DNA from 2 places in the Streptomyces sp. NPDC051776 genome. Region 1 is predicted to be linked to the other one. Evidence: riboswitches for the same ligand, from Rfam matches in the RefSeq annotation. Region 1 holds a riboswitch; the other holds the start of a gene.

The links. Region 1 has a riboswitch for cobalamin ahead of AB0M26_RS14360 (hypothetical protein). Riboswitches for the same ligand answer to the same signal wherever they lie in the genome.
Region 2: another riboswitch for cobalamin. It lies ahead of AB0M26_RS26700 (prenyltransferase/squalene oxidase repeat-containing protein); the one in region 1 lies ahead of AB0M26_RS14360 (hypothetical protein).

The regions. Positions count from the first base shown of each region.
Region 1 covers NZ_JBFAYQ010000014.1:135,413-141,289, forward strand. Annotated here, with positions in the region: gene AB0M26_RS14350 (helix-turn-helix domain-containing protein) at 804-1,793, opposite strand; gene AB0M26_RS14355 (hypothetical protein) at 1,877-2,200, shown strand; cobalamin riboswitch at 2,582-2,766, shown strand; gene AB0M26_RS14360 (hypothetical protein) at 2,806-3,285, shown strand; gene AB0M26_RS14365 (lytic polysaccharide monooxygenase) at 3,530-4,471, opposite strand; gene AB0M26_RS14370 (ABC transporter permease) at 4,676-5,461, opposite strand.
Region 2 covers NZ_JBFAYQ010000047.1:7,989-13,865, reverse strand. Annotated here, with positions in the region: gene AB0M26_RS26720 (TetR family transcriptional regulator) at 1-401, shown strand, start outside; gene AB0M26_RS26715 (ferredoxin) at 770-1,006, opposite strand; gene AB0M26_RS26710 (aldehyde dehydrogenase) at 1,006-2,469, opposite strand; gene AB0M26_RS26705 (MBL fold metallo-hydrolase) at 2,995-4,077, shown strand; cobalamin riboswitch at 4,189-4,335, shown strand; gene AB0M26_RS26700 (prenyltransferase/squalene oxidase repeat-containing protein) at 4,595-5,833, shown strand.

The DNA of each region.
Region 1 (5,877 bases):
CGTATCCGGGCCCGTCCCACACTGGGATTTCTGGTTCGTGCTTTATATCCGCCAAGTGGCCCGATATCGATGCATCCGGACCGGCTTGTCGAGATGGCCGGACCGGACGCGCGCGTCCGCGCCGCGGAGGCCTTCGCGCAGGTGGCGGCTTTCGTGTGCACGGAGCGCGGCCGGGCGCGCACCCGTCACGCGCTGTCGCCGCCGAGGGGTGGCGGTCACGGCTGCAGCGCGGAAAGGGTGGCGGCCGCCGCGGCTGGTGCGCGGAAAGGGTGGCGGTCACGGCTGCGGCGCGGAAAGGGTGGCGGCAGCCGCGGCGCGGAGGGCCGCAGATCGCCGGTCGATCTCCTGGGCTGTGCGGAGCTGAAGCATTCCACCATGCGGACTCCGCCACGTGGCGGAGTATCTGTGACGGGTGGGGCCTGTGGGGCCGGCGAAACAGCGACCGTGGCCGGTTCTGTCAGAGCAGGACAGCCTGTGCTGGGTTTCGAGCCGGGCGACCGCCTGCCGGGGAGGGGTGAGGCGTCGGTCGCACGGCTGCCGTACGCATCGCGCGCCGCGTCGTGCTCGGCCTCGACGGCGCGGTGCCGGTCGAAGCCGCCGTCTGCCGCCCGCAGGTCGGGTCCGCCGGCGCCGTCTGTCGTCGGTCGGGGTCGCCTGTCGTCGGTCGTGCCCGTCTGTCGTCGGTGGGGGGAGGCTGTCGTCGGTCGGCGCCGTCAGTCGTCGGTCGGGCGCGCCGACAGCCACTGCCGCCGGTCGGACCCGTCCGGCGCCCGTGATCCGGCGCGCGCGGGGGCTATGTCGGCTCAGCGCCCGTCCCGCGCCGCCACCAGCTCGGGCGACGGTCCGCAGAAAGTGCGCCGGTAGGCGTGCGGCGTGGTCCCCAGCCGCCGCAGGAAGCGGTGGCGGAGTGCCGCCGCATTGCCGAACCCGGCCCGCCCCGCCACCGCGTCCACCGTCAGCTCCGTGTTCTCGAGCAGATGCTGGGCCAGGAGCATCCGCTGCCCCAGCATCCACTGGTAAGGCGTCGTCCCCGTTTCCTGCCGGAAGCGGCGGGCGAACGTACGAGGCGAGAGGTGCGCTCGAGCCGCCAGCTGTTCGATGGTGATCTCCTCGTGCAGATGCTCCTCCATCCACTGCAGCGAGAGGCCGATGGCGTCGTCGGCGTGGTCGCGCGGCATCGGATGGTCGATGAACTGGGCCTGCCCGCCCTCGCGATGAGGGGGGACCACCATGCGCCGGGCGATCATGTTGGCCACCTTGCTGCCGAGCTCCCGCCGCACGAGATGCAGGCAGGCGTCGATCCCGGCCGCCGTGCCCGCCGAGGTGATCACCGGCCCGTCCTCCACGTACAGGACGCCGGGCTCGATCAGCGCCGTGGGATACCGCCGCGCCAGGTCGTCGGTGTGGATCCAGTGCGCGGTGCAGCGGCGGCCGTCCAGCAGTCCCGCCGCCCCCAGTACGAAGGCGCCCGAGCACACGCTCAGCACCCACGCCCCCCGGTCCACGGCGGCGCGGAGCGCCTCCAGCAACTCCTCCGGGAAGTCGCGCTCGGTGTAGTGCTCCCCAGCGGGTACGGCGATCAGATCCGCCGCGGCGAGGCGTTCGAGCCCGTACGGGGTGTCGATGGTGAACCCCGGCCTGGCCCTTACGGGGGCGGGCTCGGCGGCGACCAGCGCGAAGTCGAGGACCGGAAGTCCCTGATCGCTGCGGTCCATGCCGAAGACCTCGGCGATCACGCCGAGCTCGAAGGCGTTGACCCCGTGGGTGAGCGGTACCGCCACATTCCTGAGCACGTTCCCCATGATGGCAGTAATTCGAGGTATGGCGACAGTCCTGCCACTGCCGACGTCGTACTGGAGCGGCGAGGGTGTGGGGCATGGACGACACCACGCTCACCTTCATCATCCAGACGGGCCTGGTCCTCACGCTCGCACTCGTCGTCACTCTCCCAGCGCTCCTCGGCGCGCGACGCGAACGCCGCATCGACGCCCAATTGCGGGACGCGGAGCGGGAGGACGACGTTCTCGTGCAGTACGGCCGCGCACGCCCATCACGGGACGAGCCCGGCCACCCGCCTGTGATCACCCCGCCCGTGGTCGCGCCGCCCATGGCCGCCCCGAAGGAGGCCGCGGCGCCCGTGACCTCCCCGCGCCTGACCTGCCCGCCCGTGGCCGCCCCGCACATGCCACCATGCGCGTGACTGCCTGCCCGCCGGCAGCCGACCGTCGCCTGCGGCGAAGCGTGCGACGTCGCCGACTCCGCGTCCCTGCTCGAGAACTCCGAGCTGCGGGCCGAGCGTGCCGTCCCGCGCAAGCTCGACAGCATCGCGGCCGCCCACCTGGAACGGCGCGAAGGCAGGTTCCACAGGGGACCATGACGACCTCGAGCGGGTCATCCGCATCGAGGAGACACTTCGGAGGCGCACGCCGCCAGGGCCCGCAGCAGCACCCGCGGACTGCCGGATACGAACAGCGAGTTGGCCGGATCCCCGTACGCCCCCGAACGGTCACTGCGGCCTCGGCCGCTGCGTCGTCGAGCGGTAGCGCCGTCAAGAGGTGCGCCGTCGAACAGCGCGGCGTCCTCTGCGATGATGTCCCCTTGAACCAGGCGACTGCGGAACGAGGAAGCCGGTGCGAATCCGGCGCGGTCCCGCCACTGTGATCGGTGAGCGGATCCCGAACAGGCCACGACCCGCGTGCGGGTGGGAAGGCCGGGACGAGCGACGACCCGAGAGCCAGGAGACTCCCGCGGTCGCCTCCTCGGAAGAGCTGGGGCGGATCTCCCCAGGAGGAGGTTGTTGCGCCAATGCCCATGGAGCCGTCACCGGTTGCCGAAGCGTCACCTGTCGCGAAGCCGACGCCGGTCGCGGATGCGTCACCCTTCCCCGAGCCACCGTTGCTCTCGGACCCGCCACCGGCCGCCCCGGCGCCCTGCCGCATCGTGGTCTGCCGTGACTGCTGCTGCGGCAGCCCCAAGGTCACCGGTGTCGACCACGCGGAGCAGACGACCCGGCTCGCCGAGGCCGCGCCCGTACGGGTCTCCGCGTGCCTGGACGTCTGCGAACGGGCCAACGTGGTGGTCGTGCAGCCCTCGGCGGCGGCCCGCGCCGCCGGCGCCCGGCCCGTCTGGCTCGGCCTGGTCAACGATCCGGACGCGACCGAGGACATCGTCAGCTGGGTGCGCGCCGGAGGCCCCGGCATCGCGGCGCAGCCGGACATCCTGGAGTTGTACGCTTTCCCGCCGCCACGCCGTACGCGGACCGCAACGCCGGCCGACACGAACTGACCCTCGGCGGGCGGCAGTCGGGATCGCGCCGTACGACGCTCCCCGCCGAGCCCGTCACCGTCCCCGCTGCCGAACTCCCTTCCTGCCGCGGCGTGAGTAGCCGGTAGCCCGGGGTGGACGCCGCAACGCCGCCCGCATCCGAAAGCCCGTCACCGCCCCGGCGACCGCGCACGCGAGCCCCGCCATCGCGACGACGATCGTCGGGCCCGTACACGAAGCTGGGCGCGCCGGTGCCGGTGTCGCTTCACCGGTGGCGCCGCCGGAGGTAGGCGCCCGCCGCGCCTGCGGCGGCGAGGGCGAAGGCCGCCGCGACCGCGATCGGGATCACGGGGAAGCCTCCGGAGTCGCCCGCGGCCGAGGCGGGCTGCGCCGCCGGTTCGGTGCCGGACGGGGCGGACCTGTCCGAGGGCCGGTCAGCCGGCGTGCGCGCGGCACCATCGTCCGGCTTCCGCTGCTTCTCCTTCTGTCGGCCCGAATGCCGTCCGGACCGGTCTCCGTCCGACGCGCCGGCTCCCGTACCGCTGCCCGCGCCCGTCCCCGAACTGCCCGCGGTGAGCACGACGTCGGAGCAGGAGTAGTACGTGTCGGGAGTGTCGGTGTTGCGCCACACCGTGTACATGAGATGGCGCCCGGTGCGTCCGGCGGGCAATGTGCCCTTGAGGCGGTAGGCGCCGTCGCGGAGTACCGGGTCCTTGGCCGTGAGGAACGGCTCGGCATCCAGGTCGTCCCATGTCAGCGGCTTCTTCGGGTCGTAACCGGCCTTGGTGAGATAGACGCTGAAGGTGCCTTTGTGGGGGATGGTCGACGCGTAGGTCATGCTGAAGGGCGCCCCGGACCTCAGCCGCTCGGCGGGCCAGTCCGCACGCGCAAGATCGAGGCCCCTGTATGTGTCGAGGCCCGCGCTGCACAGCTTCCCGTCCGGGATCATCCGGCGGTCGCGCCCGGCGACGTTCGGGACGCGGAGGTTGTCCCACTCCTTGAAGGCCGCCCCGCCACCGCTTGCCCGGGCGGCCGCCGCACATGCGGCGGAACCGGCCGAGCCGCCCCCGCGGCCGCACGCGGCCACCCGGCTGACCGGATCGGTCGGGGCGCCGTGCGCCCAAGCGGGTCCCGTGCCGCCCGCGAGCAGAAGCACCGGGACGCTGCCGATGAGCGCGGCTGTGGCCATGGCGCGATGAGCGGACATCCGTATGCGACCTCCTCGACGGCTCGGCGGCGACCACCGCCTGCCGACAAGTACGGCCGGGAACCGGCGCCGTGTTCACTCCCGACGGGAGCGGTTCTCAAGGACACACCCCCGGCCCTCCCCGCCTGAGCTGCTGACGGATGTGCGCCGGGCCGGGCGCGGGGGACCCGTCCGCGCCCGCCCGGCTCCTGCGCGTACGCCATCTCAGTCCGTGTCCGAGCCCATCGCCCTCAGCATCGGGACCGCCATCGCCTGACGCCCCGGCCACAGCGAGGCGAGGACGCCGATCGCGGCCGTGGCGACGAAGCACAGGGCTGCCCTGTCCCAGGGGACGACCAGCGGGACACTGGCCCTGGTGAGGAACGCGGCCGTGCCGATCGCGCCGCCCGCGACGAGACCGAGCGCCGATCCGAGGAGCGAGATGGTCACCGACTCGATGCGCAGGACGGAGGCGAGCCGTCGGCGGTCGAGTCCGAGTGCTCGCAGCATGCCGATCTCCCGGACGCGTTCGGCGACGGCCATGCCCATCGTGTTCACCACGCCCAGGGCACCGATCAACACGGTGATGCTGAGCATGGCGTACATGATCGTGAGGAACTCGGTCGTGTCGTTGCTCGCCCCCTCGCGCACCTCGGCTCGGTCCTGCACCAGGAGTGCGGGATGGTCGAGCGTACGCCGGATGTCGCGCTGGAGGGCGGCGGTGCGGCCGGGGCCGGCGTCGACGAGGACGGAGGCGGTGAGCGGCCGGTCGTCCCCTGCGGCGTCGCGCGGCAGCCTCGCGCCGGAGATGAGCGCGGGCGCGAAGTCCTCCCCTTCGTAGATGGCGACGACCGGGAGGATGGTGCTGCGTCCAGTGCCGGCAACGGTGCCCCTGACGCGGCTTCCGCGCCTCAAGTGGTGGGCGGAGGCGGTCGCTTCGGCGACGGCGATCCCGCGGTCGAGCCGCTCGAGCGAGCCCTGGCGGAGCGTGATCGGCGCCAGGCGCTCCACCGTGCCGGGGGTGACGGCCGCCGCGGGGAGGGGTGTCGTCCCCGGAGAGGCGGATCTCGGTGTTGACGACGGCGGTGCCGGCCGCGGCGTCCGGGAGGTGTTCGACACGACCCGCGACGTCACCCGCGACCTCCCCGAAGTCGACGGCCGTGATACGCAGGTCCGAGGCCATGGCCCGGTCGGCCTCCTCCTCGTCCATGCGGCCGATCGAGGCCACGACCACCGTGACGGCGGTGACCATGGCGAGCCCGACCATGAGGGTCGCCGCCGTGGCCGCCGTGCGCCGCGGGTTGCGCCGGGCGTTCTCCACCGCGAGCTTGCCGCGGATCCCCGCAAGCCGCCGCAGAGGCGGACGCAGCAGCCGCGTGACGCCGAGTGCGATGAGCGGGGTGAGCACGATCAGGCCGACAAGAAGA
Region 2 (5,877 bases), on a different contig from region 1:
CCATGCAGGACCAGCTCGGGCATCTGCACGAGACGCTGCGCAAGCGACCGCCGACGCAGGAGGAGCCCTCGGCGCGGGTGGCGCAGACGCTGATGCGCGCCTTCCGCGCGATGCAGCGCGAACCGCACCTCGCGGATGCCATGGTCCGCGCTCTGACGTTCGCCGACCGCTCGGTGAGCCCGGAGGTGGACACGGTCTCCCGGCTCACCACCGCGATCATCCTGGACGCGATGGGGCTGGAGGGCCAGCCGACGCCCGAACAGCTCTCCGCGGTCCGGGTCATCGAGCACACCTGGCACTCGGCACTCATCACCTGGCTCTCCGGGCGGGCCTCCATCGCTCAGGTCAAGATCGACATCGAGACGGTCTGCCGGTTGATCGACGTCACCGCACCGCGGTAGCGGGACTTCGTTAGCCGGACCGCGGTAGCCGGACCTCGTTAGCCGGACCGCGGTAGCCGGGCGAGCCCGGTAGCGGGCCCGCGGTAGCGGGACTTCGTTAGCCGGACCGCGGTAGCCGGGCGAGCCCGGTAGCGGGGCCGGGGCAGCGGGAGCTCGTTAGCCGGACCGCGGTAGCCGGGCGAGCGCGGTAGCGGGGCCGGGGTGGATGCACACTCGACGCGGGCCGCAGGCGACGGACGTATGCGCCGCCACCGGCCGCCACCACGCGGCTCCGTACGGTACGGGTCAGGTCCGCGCGCAGCCTGCGTCCGCACCGTACGGGGTCAGGGGTCGCGGGCGCTCTCGCCGTACCGCGTCAGGGCCGGACGTCACCCTTCGTCGGGCGGGAAGACCGGCTCGCCCGAGTCCGCGAGCCGGATCGCGATCGCCTCGACCGGACACCCCTCGGCCGCCGCGAGCAGCGCTTCGGACGCGTCCGTGTCCGCCTCCGCCGGATGCGACTGGCGTGCCGAGTCGAGCCGGAAGCCGCCGGGCGCGCTGCTCACGCAGAGCCCGGAGCCGATGCAGACGGAGCGGTCCACCTCGACGCGCCAGCGGTCCCCCATCAGCCCGCCCCTCCGTGCCCGGCGGGCAGATGGATCATCTTGTGCTCCAGGTACTCGGCGAAGCCCTCCGGCCCGAACTCCCGCCCCAGACCGGAGTTCTTGTAGCCGCCGAAGGGGCCCAGCATGTCGAGGCTGAAGGTGTTGACGGAGTACGTGCCGGTGCGTACCTGCCGGGCGATGTCGATGCCGTGCTCCACGTCCGAGGTCCAGACGCTCCCTGACAGGCCGTAGTCGGAGTCGCCCGCGATCCGTACGGCCTCCGCCTCGTCCTCGTACGGCAGCAGGCAGATGACGGGGCCGAAGATCTCCTCACGGGCGATCCGCATGGAGTTGGAGACGCCGCCGAAGAGCGTCGGCTCGACGTACCAGCCGCGCTCCAGCCCCGCCGGACGGCTGCCGCCCGTCAGCACCTTGGCGCCTTCCTCCTGCCCGAGCCGGATGTAGTCGAGCGACCGCTTCTGCTGACGCTGCGCCACGAGCGGCCCGACCTGGGTCGCGGCGTCGAGCGGGTCCCCGACGGTCAGCGCCCCGGCCGCCGTCGCGAACCGCTCGGCGATCTCGTCGTAGTGGCTGCGCGGCGCGAGGATACGGGTCTGGGCGACGCACGCCTGTCCGTTGTTCATCCAGGCGTTGGGGACGATCCCCGCGACCGCGGCCTCCAGATCGGCGTCCGGCAGGATCACCGCGGCGGATTTCCCGCCGAGTTCGAGGGTCACCCGGGTCAGATTGCGGGAGGCGACCTCCATCACCCGCTTACCTGCCGCGACCGACCCGGTGAAGGACACCTTGTCGACCCCGGGGTGGCCGACCAGGTACTCGCTGACCTCGCGGCCGGCCGGAAGGATGCTCAACACGCCCTTGGGCAGGCCCGCTTCGGCCACGATGTCGGCGAGCAGATAGGCGTCGAGCGGTGTCTCGGGCGACGGCTTGAGGATCACCGAGCAGCCGGCGAGCAAGGCGGGCGCGAGCTTGGCGGCGGCCACGAACTGCGGCACGTTCCAGGGCACGACGGCGGCGACGACACCGACGGGCTCGCGGCGTACGAGGATCGGCCCGAGCACACCCTGCCGCGGCTCCTCGAAGGTGACGCCCCTGGCCACGGCGATGGCCGTGTCCCACACCATCATCGCGCCGAGCGCCTGGGCCAGGACGCTCCAGGAGTACGGCGAGCCGTTCTGCGCGCTGATGACCCGGGCGATCTCCTCGTGCCGTACGGCGATGGCGTCCTTGATCCGCGTGACGACCTCGATCCGCTCCTCCAGGCTCGCCCGCGGCCAGGGCCCGTGGTCGAACGCCTCCCGGGCGGTCTCGACGGCCCGGTTCACATCGGCGGCGGAGGCATGCGGTACGCGCCCGATGACCTGCTCGGTGTGCGGTGAGACCACCTCGATGGTGTCCGTGCCCAGCGGGTCGACCAACTCCCCGCCGATGTGGAGCTGTCCGTGCTCGATGAGGTCGGTCATCGCCCATGCCTCCCGCGGATCGGGCCTCTCTGACACCGTTTCAGAACTGATACCAGTTCCAGTTCCAGGAGTCCACGGAGGGGACCGAAACGCCCCGAGCAGGGATTTCGCGCCCAGGCCTGCATTTCCGCCGACCGACCGATGGAGACGGCCGGTTGGCATTCGCCTGGTGCGGCCGCCCAACACGCCCCGGAAGCGGCAGGTCCGGCGTACGGAAGTCACCGGGCGGGCCGTTGCCGGAAGCAGCCGGGGAGCAGCAGCGAGCCCTGCGGAAGTGGCGCAAGCGGCTCTCCCGACTTGCACGTGCACGCCGGTGAAGCACCACCGGGCGTCCTCCGGGGTCTCGGGTGGCGGGCCGGTGTCCCGGCGGTGGAGCTTGCGGTCCCTCCCGGCCGGACGCTGCGACCGGGAGGGACTCAAGGGTTCCTCCAGAGGCCCATTGCGGCAGCAGATTGGAACCGGTTCTAGTTATAGTGATCCCCGCACGTGCGGGCCCGCGTCGTGCGATGTGCGAGAGGGGACTTCATGACGCAGGGGACACCCGTAGTCACGGATCACGGCGGCGGCGTCCGGAGCATCGCGGTTCCCATTCCGGACAATCCCCTGGGCCACACCCTCGTCCATCTCCTCGACACCGACCGCGGCCCCGTCCTCGTCGACACCGGCTGGGACGACCCGGAAGCCTGGGACACGCTCGTCGCGGGCCTGGCCGCGTGCGGTACGGCGGTCGAGGAGTTGCACGGCGTGCTCATCACGCACCACCACCCCGACCACCACGGTCTGTCCGGGAAGGTGCGCGAGGCGTCCGGTGCGTGGATCGCCATGCACGCCGCGGACATCGAGGTCGTACGGCGCACCCGCGCCGCCGAACCGGCCGCCTGGCTCGACTACCTGACCGCCCGGCTCGCCGCCGCCGGCGCCCCCGAGGAGCACCTTGCGCCACTGCGGAAGGCGCGCGCCTCCGGGAAGGCGCGCGCGCTGCCAAGCAACCGCGCCGCCCTGCCCGACCGGGACATCGTCCCGGGCGAGTTGCTCGATCTGCCGGGCCGTCGGCTGCGAGCGATCTGGACACCCGGACACACCCCGGGGCATGTGTGCCTGCACCTGGAGGAGGCCCATCCGGCGGCCGGGCGGGTGGGCAACGGCCGTCTGTTCTCCGGCGATCACCTGCTCCCCGAGATCACCCCGCACATCGGCCTGTACGAGGACCCGGACGCCGATTCCGGCGCCAGTCCTCTCGCCGGCGCCGACCGGGACGACCCCCTGGGCGACTACCTCGACTCCCTGATGCGTATCGACCGCCTCGCCCCGGCCGAGGTGCTGCCCGCCCACCAGCACGCGTTCACCGACGCGCCCGCCCGCGTACGGGAGTTGCTGACGCACCACGAGAGCCGACTGACCGACCTCCTCGCGCTGCTCACCGAACGTCCCCTCACGCTCTGGGAACTCACCGAGCGGATGGAGTGGAACCGCCCCTGGGAGCAGATCCCCTTCGGCTCCCGGAACATCGCCGTCTCCGAGGCCGCGGCCCATCTCCGGCGCCTCGTGAAGCAGGGCCGTGCCGAGCCCGTACCCGGCAGCGACCCGATGACCTATCAGGCGGTTTGACGCCGGATGGCGGGAGTCTGCCCATCACCGGCCCGCGCGCCCCCGCGGGCGTACGAGCGATACGGGTGGATACGGGCGGAACAGTCCCCGGACCTCGGACGACCTCCCTCGAAGGGCTTGCGGAAGGCCGGTAGAGTATGCGCGTCGATATCGCATCCCACAGGGGAAAGCTGGTGCAAATCCGGCACTGACCCGCAACCGTGAGCCGCCTCCGACGGCGGCGAGTCGGAACGCCCTGCCGGATGTGAACGGCTCACGTCACCGTACGTGGCGCGCCCCGCGGCCACGGCCGGTGACCGGCACTGTCGAGGAATACGGAGCCGGAGCCCGGTGCCCCGCCGCGTGCGAGATCCCGCACGCCCCGCGGTGCGCAGCGGATCCGCTGCCCGCACCCGCCCACCGAAAGGCACCGTCCGTGAAGATACGCCGCAGCCGGGATGCCCGGCCGTCGAGAGCCCGCCGCAGCACCGCGCGCCGGGGCGCGACAGGTGCCGCCGTCCACCGGGGCGCCGCCGCGCTGGCCGCCTCCGCCGCGCTCTGCCTGGCCGCGGCACCGGCAGCGCGCGCCGACGACCCGTCGGCGAAGCCTTCGCCGACGGCGAAGCTGCCGTCCGGTCTGTACGGCACCAAGGACCCGGCGTACGACGGTGTATGGCGGCAGTCCGTCGCCCTCCTCGCGCAGGACACGGCGGGTGTCACCCCGGCACGGAAGGCCGTCGACTGGCTGGCCGGACAGCAGTGCCCCTCCGGGGGTTTCGCCCCGTACCGGGCGGACGCGGCCGCGAAGTGCGACGCGAAGACACCGGTCGACAGCAACGCCACCGCCATCGCCGCCCAGGCCCTGGCCGCGCTCGGCGGCCACGGCGCCGAGGTCGGCAAGGCCGTGGACTGGCTGAAGTCGAAGCAGAACGAGGACGGTGGCTGGGCTTACGCCCCCGGCGGCCCGAGCGACGCCAACTCCACGTCCGTGGTGATCGGCGCTTTCGCCGCCGCGGGTGAGAAGCCCGAGGACGTCAGGTCCCCGAAGGGCAAGTCGGCGTACGACGCGCTGATGTCGTTCCAGCTCGGCTGTGACGCCAAGGGCGTCGAAAGCGGCGCATTCGCCTACCAGCCCGACAAGAAGGGCCGGTTGGCCGCCAACGCCGATGCCACGGCCGCCGCCGCCCTGGCCGGACTCGGCAAGGGCCTGGCACTTGAACCGCTCGGCAAGGACGACAACGAGGACGTCACCGCGCTGGACTGCGCCGAGACGGACTCCAAGGACGCGCGGGAGCCGGACGAGGCGGCCGGCGGCGCGGCCGCGTACCTGGCGTCCGCCCTCAAGAAGAATGGCCATCTGTCCGCGCTCGCCCCGGGCGCAGAGACGCCCGCGCCCGACTTCGCCAACACGACGGACGCCGCCCTGGCGCTGGCCGCCGGCGGCCACAAGGACGCGGCCGAGGTCCCGCTGCGGTGGCTGGAGCGGAACTCCTCGGCCTGGGCCAAGGGCAACCCGGCCGCGCTCGGCTCGCTCGTCCTCGCCGCGCACGCGGCGGGCGCCGACCCGCACGACTTCGGCGGGACCGACCTCGTCCGGCAGCTCAACGCCACCGGGCCGAAGCCGGAGGGCACCCAGCCGGCGAAGGGCGCGCCCGGTGGGCAGTCAGGCGACTCCGGCGACGGCGGCGTCAGCGACAGCGTCTGGTGGATCACCGGCGTCGGTCTGGTCGCCGGCGTCGGCATCGGTTTCCTCATGAGCGGCCGCAAGAAGACGTGACCGGGAGGACCAGGCAACGGGCACGGCCGCCGCGGGGCGCACGA